One region of the Bacillus sp. FAU20 genome, then DNA from elsewhere that is predicted to be linked to it. Evidence: predicted binding sites of a transcription regulator. Region 1 holds the regulator's gene; the other holds the start of a gene.
What was found. The regulator NrdR, encoded in region 1, represses ribonucleotide reductase genes. The targets are predictions, from matches to a motif close to AACACNATATATNGTGTT.
Positions count from the first base shown of each region.

Region 2: nrdI (class Ib ribonucleoside-diphosphate reductase assembly flavoprotein NrdI) is a predicted target of NrdR. The motif match lies at 2,228-2,245, and genes of this name have one in related genera.

Region 1 is NZ_JBVYHY010000003.1:86,472-90,837, reverse strand. It holds gene dnaI (primosomal protein DnaI) at 1-575, opposite strand, end outside; gene AC0OM3_RS00715 (replication initiation and membrane attachment family protein) at 609-2,018, opposite strand; gene nrdR (transcriptional regulator NrdR) at 2,171-2,632, opposite strand; gene speD (adenosylmethionine decarboxylase) at 2,918-3,301, opposite strand; gene AC0OM3_RS00700 (glyceraldehyde-3-phosphate dehydrogenase) at 3,692-4,366, opposite strand, start outside.
Region 2 is NZ_JBVYHY010000021.1:779,517-783,882, reverse strand. It holds gene AC0OM3_RS17845 (histidine phosphatase family protein) at 1-344, shown strand, start outside; gene AC0OM3_RS17840 (GNAT family N-acetyltransferase) at 380-958, opposite strand; gene AC0OM3_RS17835 (hypothetical protein) at 1,204-1,398, shown strand; gene AC0OM3_RS17830 (hypothetical protein) at 1,498-1,815, shown strand; gene nrdI (class Ib ribonucleoside-diphosphate reductase assembly flavoprotein NrdI) at 2,294-2,653, shown strand; gene nrdE (class 1b ribonucleoside-diphosphate reductase subunit alpha) at 2,640-4,366, shown strand, end outside.

The DNA of each region.
Region 1 (4,366 bases):
CTTATTTTCTTTCGAGCAAGCTCGTTCGCTATTGCTCCTAAAAGGTAAGTTTTTCCTACACCAAATTTACCGTACAAATATAAACCTTGTGCTTTTTTACCTGGTTCATATGTACTTAAAAATTCATTCGCTGCACCAATTGCATCGATACGTGCATTTAAATCAGAAGGGTCTAAGTTTTCCATAGTTGCCTGCAAAATATCCGTTGGCATATATACACTTTGAACGAGTTTTTCATATTTCTTTCTCTCGTCATGCGCTACTTTTCTAACGCAGCGATCGTATTGAATATCAATCATCTTCCCTTGAATAACAAGCTTTGGCTCATAACCTTGTAGCATATTTTTACATGAACCTAAATCCGGACAATCCACGCAACCTACACTTTGTCCAATATATTCATATAACTTCACAAGACTGCGCTCAATCATAGAAGTCGTTACTTCACCCTTATGTTCGTCTATAAATTCTTTCACACGCGGATGCGCCATTACTTCTGCCTTTAGTACTTCATATCTATTTTTAAAGTTTTCATTTTCCATTAATTTTGCAAATGAATTTTGAATATGCTCCATTTCCTCACCTCAAAGAGCGTTCATTCTCTTCTATTAATCACGCTTATATTTTTTTAACACTTCTTCTAGTCGTTTTCTTTCATCTTCTAGCGTACTTGCATCTTTTTCTACACTTATATCTTTCTTCTCTGTTTCTTTCTCTTGTTCTTTCGGCTCTTCTTCCTTAAGCCAATCTGGCACCATTTCTTTCCGCACCGTTTTCTTCGCCGTACGGCCTTTTTTCTTCGTCTCAGCCCACTCTTGATATTGACGGTTCTCTTCTTTCGCTAACGCCATCGCGTCCGCTACTGTACCGACCTTTTTACGTGCCCAATGCCCAGCAATCTTCTCGACATACGTTTTCGCAAGTTTCATATCTGAGCGTAGCATAACGTAATAAATAAGTACATTCACAACTCCTGGTGTCAATTTTTGATTAATCATGACATCTTCAACGATCTGCAAGTCCGCTTTCGTTGCCTCTGCACCACCAGAAATCTCTTTCAATAGTTGTTTTGGCGAGATTTCCTCTAGCTGCTTTATTAACATCTCCTCTTGCGATGAAGGCTCTTTCTCTTTCATCGTACGTGCAGCATGAGGCTGTACTCTTTCACTTAATACCGGTAATGCTTGACCATTTTCAAATTGATACCAATCGCGCGCTCCTTTTCTAAGCCTTTCCATATCAATTGTTTGCATCTCTGTCACTGCACCAAGAACGATATTTTGCATCGATAACACATCTACACCATACACGTAAGCAAGTGTTATAACGCAGTCTCTCACTTGATCTGTAATCGCCTTTTTAGGAACAAGAGCGGACAATCCATCTACAAATAAAGAGAAATCAAAGAAATCATTCCAAACTTTCGGAGCGTCTCCCTTCTCGTTACTTGGCATAGTTGTCGTTTTTGGAATACGAAGGTCTTCTTGCGCATGCTCAAGCTGTCCTGGATTAAACGAACCAAACACATCATTGAAAGAACGCGTAACATTTTCATAAGAAGCAAAATCAAATTCTTCTTCTAAGAAATATTGCTTTACTTGATTATATTTTGTCCGGCTCAATCGATTATATAAAAAGATACTTAAAACAATATCATCAAAAAACTGCTTCGGAGATAAAGGTGGTTGCAACTCATATATGAACATTCGAATATCTTTTTCTTTCTTAATATAAACCTTCAATAGCCCAATTGCCTCTAACTTTACTCGTTCCTCATATATTTCAGGAAGTTGCATTTGCATAGTCACCATAAGGGAATGATGCGTATTCTCTTTTCCAAATACACGATCTTGCTCTAGCTCTCCCCATAGTGTCATGTATAAGCTAAAAGCTCTACTACCTATTAACGGCTGATACAACATCGTTAACACTTTTCGGTCGTAATTGTGCAGTAGCCCTTTCGCACTTACTTTATAACGATCAATCGGCAATAGCTCCATCCATGACTGTTTTTCCATTCTTGCTTTTCCTTTCTCTCATCCAATCTATCCTCTACTTCATTCGTTCTATCTTCATTATATAAATTCTTAGTGAAAAAGAGCTATTAGCTTGCGCTTCTAGCTCTCTTATCCTATTACTTACGGTATGTAAAGAGAATAAAATACAACTTCTACTCTCTTTCTTTTTGCAGTATATCTTTTAATTCTTCAATAAATACATTTAAATCTTTAAATTGACGATATACAGAAGCAAAACGTACGTAAGCAACATCATCAATATCGCGCAGTTCTTCCATAACAATTTCACCAATCATATCACTTTTCACTTCTGATATACCTAAATTACGCAGTTCACGTTCCACGCTTTGTGTTACTTCTTCTAATTGTCTTAAAGATACTGGTCTTTTTTCACACGCTTTAATTAAACCGCGTAAAATCTTTTCTTTATTAAACTCTTCTCGTGTGCCTTCTTTTTTTACAACGATAAGAGGTGACTCTTCTACCCTTTCAAAGGTCGTAAAGCGACTTAAGCAGCTTTCACACTCTCTCCTTCTTCGAATAGAGCGCCCCTCGTCTACCGGACGCGAATCTAACACTCTTGTACCATTATGAGAACAGGATGGACAACGCAATTCATTCACTCCTTTACACTATACTCTTTATTTTTCTCTACTCACTTCACCTAAAATATATATACAATATTATATAACTCATTCTAACTCTCTTACCACTTTAAGTTTCAGCGCATCATTTTATCATCTCATCCTTAAAAATAAGATGGTATATAGAGAGCACTACCTCATTTGCAAGAGTCCAATTTATTCAACTAACGATTACGTTATATTTTTCCTTTTTTATAAACTAAAAAAGAGGTGCATTATACACCTCTTTACATTTTAAATCAATTATGTTCTTTTTTAAAGAGCTTTTGTTTCTCTCTGCTTAATTTCGAAGCTACCAGTGCCTCGAGGAAGCTCGATGCTCTCACGCGTTTTCGCGTTTAAACCTTCTGCAATATATTCTGCAGCAACATTTGGATCAATACGATCCCCACAAGTATAAACATCAATACTCGCGTAACCGTGCTCCGGAAAGCTATGAATTGTTAAATGTGATTCTGAGATAATTACTACTCCACTTACACCTTGTGGTGCAAATTTATGGAAAGCAACCTCACGCACTTCAGCACCAGCTCTTAGTGCTGCATCCACAAATAATTGTTCAATATACGGCATGTCATTAAGCTTGTCGAAATCGCAATCCCAAAGTTCAGCGATCACGTGACGACCCATCGTATCCATAGTATCCATTCTACAGTTCCCCCTTGTAAATTTATTCTAACTGTTCGAATTGAAAACTAATTTGCAATTTGGCTTGCTCCACTACCACGGGGGAAAGTTAGTCCAGAGAGGTCCTAACCCTTTAAGTAGTGACTACGTACCTCAGCTCTTAAGTTTACGAGTGTTAGTATACTTTGTTTATTTTCATTTTGCAACAACAGTTTTTTCGATTTTCTGTCATATTTTCCTCTTTACTTTTCCCTAAAAAAAATAAACGATTCACAAATGCAGTAATCACAACGTTTCGTGGTATGTCCACTTTTTAAAATATACTCATATAATTTTTTTCCTTTTCAGAAAAAAATAAAAAAAGAGGGCAAATATTGCCTTGCCCTCTCCTCCCTTATTCACTTAAATGTGTTGCACATTTTCTTGTTTCGCTAACTCTTCAACAACTAACGTTACAAGATCTACAACACGACGAGAGTAGCCCCACTCGTTATCATACCAAGCAAGTACTTTCACTTTACGATCACCCATTACCATTGTAGATAAACCATCGATAATAGCTGAATGCGTATTTGTATTAAAGTCGATAGATACTAAAGGCTCTTCGCTGAATTCTACAATACCTTTTAAAGCACCGTTTGCAACAGTTTTGAATGCATCGTTAATAGCTTCAACTGTCACATCGCGTTTTACATCTACTACTAAGTCAACAAGAGACACGTTTGGTGTTGGTACACGAAGTGCCATACCATGAAGTTTTCCGTTTAAATGCGGAAGAACTTTTGCTAGCGCTTTCGCAGCACCTGTCGTTGTCGGAATGATTGATTGTCCGCAAGCACGTGCTCTTCTTAAATCTTTATGTGGGTTATCAATATTTTTTTGGTCATTTGTATAAGCGTGAACTGTCGTCATTAAACCGTTTTCAATTCCAAACTGCTCATCTAACACCTTCACAACAGGCGCTAAACAGTTTGTTGTACAAGATGCATTTGAAATAACAGTATGTTTTGTAATATCTAATTGGTCTTCGTTCACACCAACTACAATTGTTACATCTTCATTTTTACCAGGCGCCGT
Region 2 (4,366 bases), on a different contig from region 1:
TCCCTTCATGCTTTTTTGCTCCGAAGTGGTTGAAATGCAAAATTAAGGTATGGATGTTCATTGGACGAACATTATGGATACTTGGCTACCATAAAGGTGTTGAGTCCTATAAGGAAGTAAGAGAGAGGGCAAGGCAAGCGGCTTACCTGTTACATCGTTATGCTCTCGTACATGGAAGTATTGCTCTTGTAGGTCATAATTATTTTAATTCGATGATTGGAGCGGAGCTGAGGGCAATGGGATGGTCTGGTTCTCCTATTTTGCATAGAAAGCCATGGGGATGTACAACATATACGTTTCACGAGGCGATGGATGGAAATATATTAAATACGAATTTAACATAAAAGCACACGATTTATATAAATCGTGTGCTTTCTTTTTAAGATATAGAAATTTTGACGTTTAATGGTTTTACGAGATGAGCATAAGGTTCGCCTACTAGCATAACAATTTCATCTTTTTTATAACCTAACTTTTCGTATAATGAATAGGCGCGTGTGTTTTCTAAATTAACAAGTAAAGCGATTTTTTCATGCCCTTTTTCAGTTGCATAGATTTCGGCAGCTTCAATTAATTTAGAACCGATACCTTTTCCGCCGTGTGCACTTGAAACTGATAATGTATCAATGTAATACTCATCAAGCTCAGCTTCTTTTTCTAACGTAATTGATTCATCTTTATGTAATTCTCTTAAGTGATGTACAATTGGTGCGTCAAGCTGTGTTGCTTCACTACCGTGATAAGCGACAATAACTCCAACTGCACCCCCGTCTTGCTCATATACAAAACAGTTTTCATAGCTCAGTCGATTTTTCTTTTTTGAGAACCATGTTTCAAGTCCTAGTAATACTTCTGTCTCAACTGTGCTACCTGTGATTTTTTCAGCAATTTCGTGCAGAGCGTTATACAATAAAGGTGCTACCAGTTTCGCATCTGTCTTTTTTGCTTTCCGAATCATAGTATCCCTCCTAGTTCTATTCATATATTGTAGCATAGCGGTGTGAAACTTTGCATAATTGAATGTCGAAATGTTTGATATAGAGAAGTAGCTATGTTAGTATATGATATTTAGTGGACATATACTAAAGAGATATCTTTTGAAAAATAATGAAAATGAAATGAAGGTATAGCATCTGGATAATTTTACAGTTGTTGACCTATAGAATATAAGATAAAATAAAATATTGCATAGAGGTGAAATACATGGATAAAGAATTAGCAAATACAATTTTGGATCAGCTGAAAAATGGTGAAATAAAGGAGTATGTTGTTACGAAAGATGTATTTTATACGTTCAGAGAAGTTTTAGTAAATCGAGAAGACTTTAAACATTTCATTGGTAACGCACAGCGAGGCGGGCAAGTGATTTATACATATTCAGAAACGCCACGTTCATAAAGAGGAATTTTGATCAGCAGGGCATCTCTCACTGATTAGTAGCCTTCACCAATCGGACGTTTAATGCGGGATAAATAAAAGATAAAGGAGAGGGGAATTATGGGCGATTTTAAACAAGGCATTTTACCACATTGGGATTATATGTGGAAAGATAGAGCCGGCAATCGATTTATGGGAATGGTTATGTATCCAGAGAAAAGAAAATGTTCAGCAAAAATGCTTCAGAAAATAAAAAGAGCATATGAAGAAGCAGTAGAAATTAAAGTAACTGTACAAGTTCAACATACATATCAGTACGTAGAAGGAATGATTGTATACTTTGATGAAGAGGCTCCTGTATGTACAATGATTGATAAAGATGAAAATCCGCATCATATATTTGTAAAAGATATTTTGCGCATTGAGCAATCTGAATAAACTTTTCATAAATAAATTGAAGTTCCATAATAATAATCTTTTTCTATAATAGTTATCTTTTAGTATGTAACGAGAAACGAAAGTATATGTATAATATATTTAATAAGGTAAATTTGATAAATGTAATCTTTTTTTTAGAGCAGATTATAGTTTCATATCTGTTCTTTTTTGCGTGATGCTGGAGAAATATATTTCTTCAGCATCTACCGTTTTATGACAAAATATATTGTTAACTTTTTTAAAAATAAGGTTAAATTCGTTGACAACTTTTTTGAAAAGCACTTTATTGACATGAGTTTTAGAATGTTGTTTCATAGTCATTGTATTGAAAAAAAACGGCTATCATGTCGAAAAGTAAAAGTTAAAAAAAGAAAGAATTTATACATATATCTTGTGTCTTATTTTGAAACGTAATACAATATATAGAGAAATCAAGAACAACATATAGAGAATATAGATTTGAGAGGGAGGGTCGGAAATGTTAGTTGCATATGATTCTATGACAGGAAACGTGAAGCGTTTCATTCACAAATTAAATATGCCGGCCGTTCAAATTGATGAAGATCTAGTAATAGATGAAGACTTTATTCTTATTACGTATACAACAGGTTTTGGCAATGTACCAGAACGTGTTTTAGACTTTTTAGAGCGCAATAATGAAAAATTAAAAGGCGTATCTGCAAGCGGCAATCGTAACTGGGGAGACATGTTCGGTGCAAGTGCTGACAAGATTTCTACTAAATATGAAGTGCCTATTGTATCAAAATTTGAGTTATCTGGAACAAATAACGATGTAGAATATTTTAAGGAAAGGGTGCGGGAGATTGCGACACATTGAACTGAATAATGAAATCACGCAAATGCAGGACGGTTTTTATCAGCTTCATAAAGATAAAGAGGCATTAGAAGTCTTTATGGAAGAAGCTAGAGAGAATACCGTTCCTTTTAATAGCGTGGCAGAGCGAATGGAGTATATGAAAGAACATGATTACTATTACAACGTTCTGGACGAGTATAGCTTGGAGGAAGTAGAGGAAGTATATAACATCGCTTATGGTGAAAACTTCGAGTTCCAATCTTATATGGCAGCATCTAAGTTCTACAAAGATTATGCGTTAAAAACGAATGATCAAAAACAATACTTAGAAAGCTATGAAGATCGTGTAGCAATTGTTTCATTATACTTAGGACGCGGTGATGTTTCGAAAGCAAGACAATTCGCAAGCATGATTGTAAAACAAAACTACCAACCAGCGACACCAACCTTTTTAAATGCGGGAAGAAGCAGAAGAGGAGAAATGGTGTCTTGTTTCTTGTTAGAGATGGACGATAGCTTAAATTCAATCGGCTTTAACATTAATACTGCGATGCAATTATCAAAAATCGGCGGGGGAGTAGCTTTAAACTTATCTAAGCTACGCGCACGTGGTGAGCAAATTAAAGGTATCGACAACGCTGCAAGTGGTGTAGTACCTGTTATGAAATTGCTTGAAGATTCGTTTTCATATGCGAATCAGCTTGGCCAACGAAAAGGTGCCGGTGCAGTATATTTAAACATTTTCCATTGGGATATTATTGAATTCCTTGATACAAAAAAAATAAATGCCGATGAGAAGAGCCGTATTCAGTCTCTATCAATCGGAATTATCGTTCCAAGTAAGTTCTTTGAGCTTGCTGAGAAAAACGAACCTTTCCACGTTTTCGCGCCTTATACGGTTTATAAAGAATATGGCAAGCATTTAGATGATATTGACATTGATGAAATGTACGATGAATTAATGAGCAATCCGAAAGTGAAGAAGAAGCCACTAGATATTAGTGCACGTGATATGCTTATTAAAATCGCCATGATTCAGCTTGAGTCTGGTTACCCATACTTAATGTTTAAATCAAATGCAAATAATCAACATCCATTGAAGGATATTGGAACTGTGAAGATGTCGAACTTATGTACAGAAATCTTCCAGCTTCAAGAAACTTCAGAAATAAATGATTACGGTACAGATGACATTATCCGTCGTGATATTAACTGTAACTTAGGATCGTTAAATATCGTAAACGTAATGGAAAATAAAGAAATTCGTGAAGCAGTTCATGCGGGAATGGAAGCTTTAACAGCTGTTTCTGATATGACGATTATTCCGAATGCACCAACTGTGAAAAAAGCGAATGACGAGCTTCATTCAGTTGGACTTGGAGCAATGAACTTACACGGATATTTAGCAAAAAATAAAATCGCTTATGAAAGTGCAGAAGCGAAAGAATTCGCTCGTACATTCTTTATGATGTTAAATTACTATTCTATTGAGAAAAGTATGGAAATCGCTACAGAAAAAGGCGAGACATTTAAAGACTTCGATAAATCTGATTATGCGAATGGCACATACTTTGAAAAGTATGAAACGACAGATTACAGCCCAGTAACTGAAAAAGTTCAGCAACTATTTGAAGGAATTCATATTCCAACAAAAGAAGATTGGACAAGTTTAAAAGAGCAAGTGCAAAAGAATGGTTTATACAACTCATATCGTCTTGCCATTGCTCCAACACA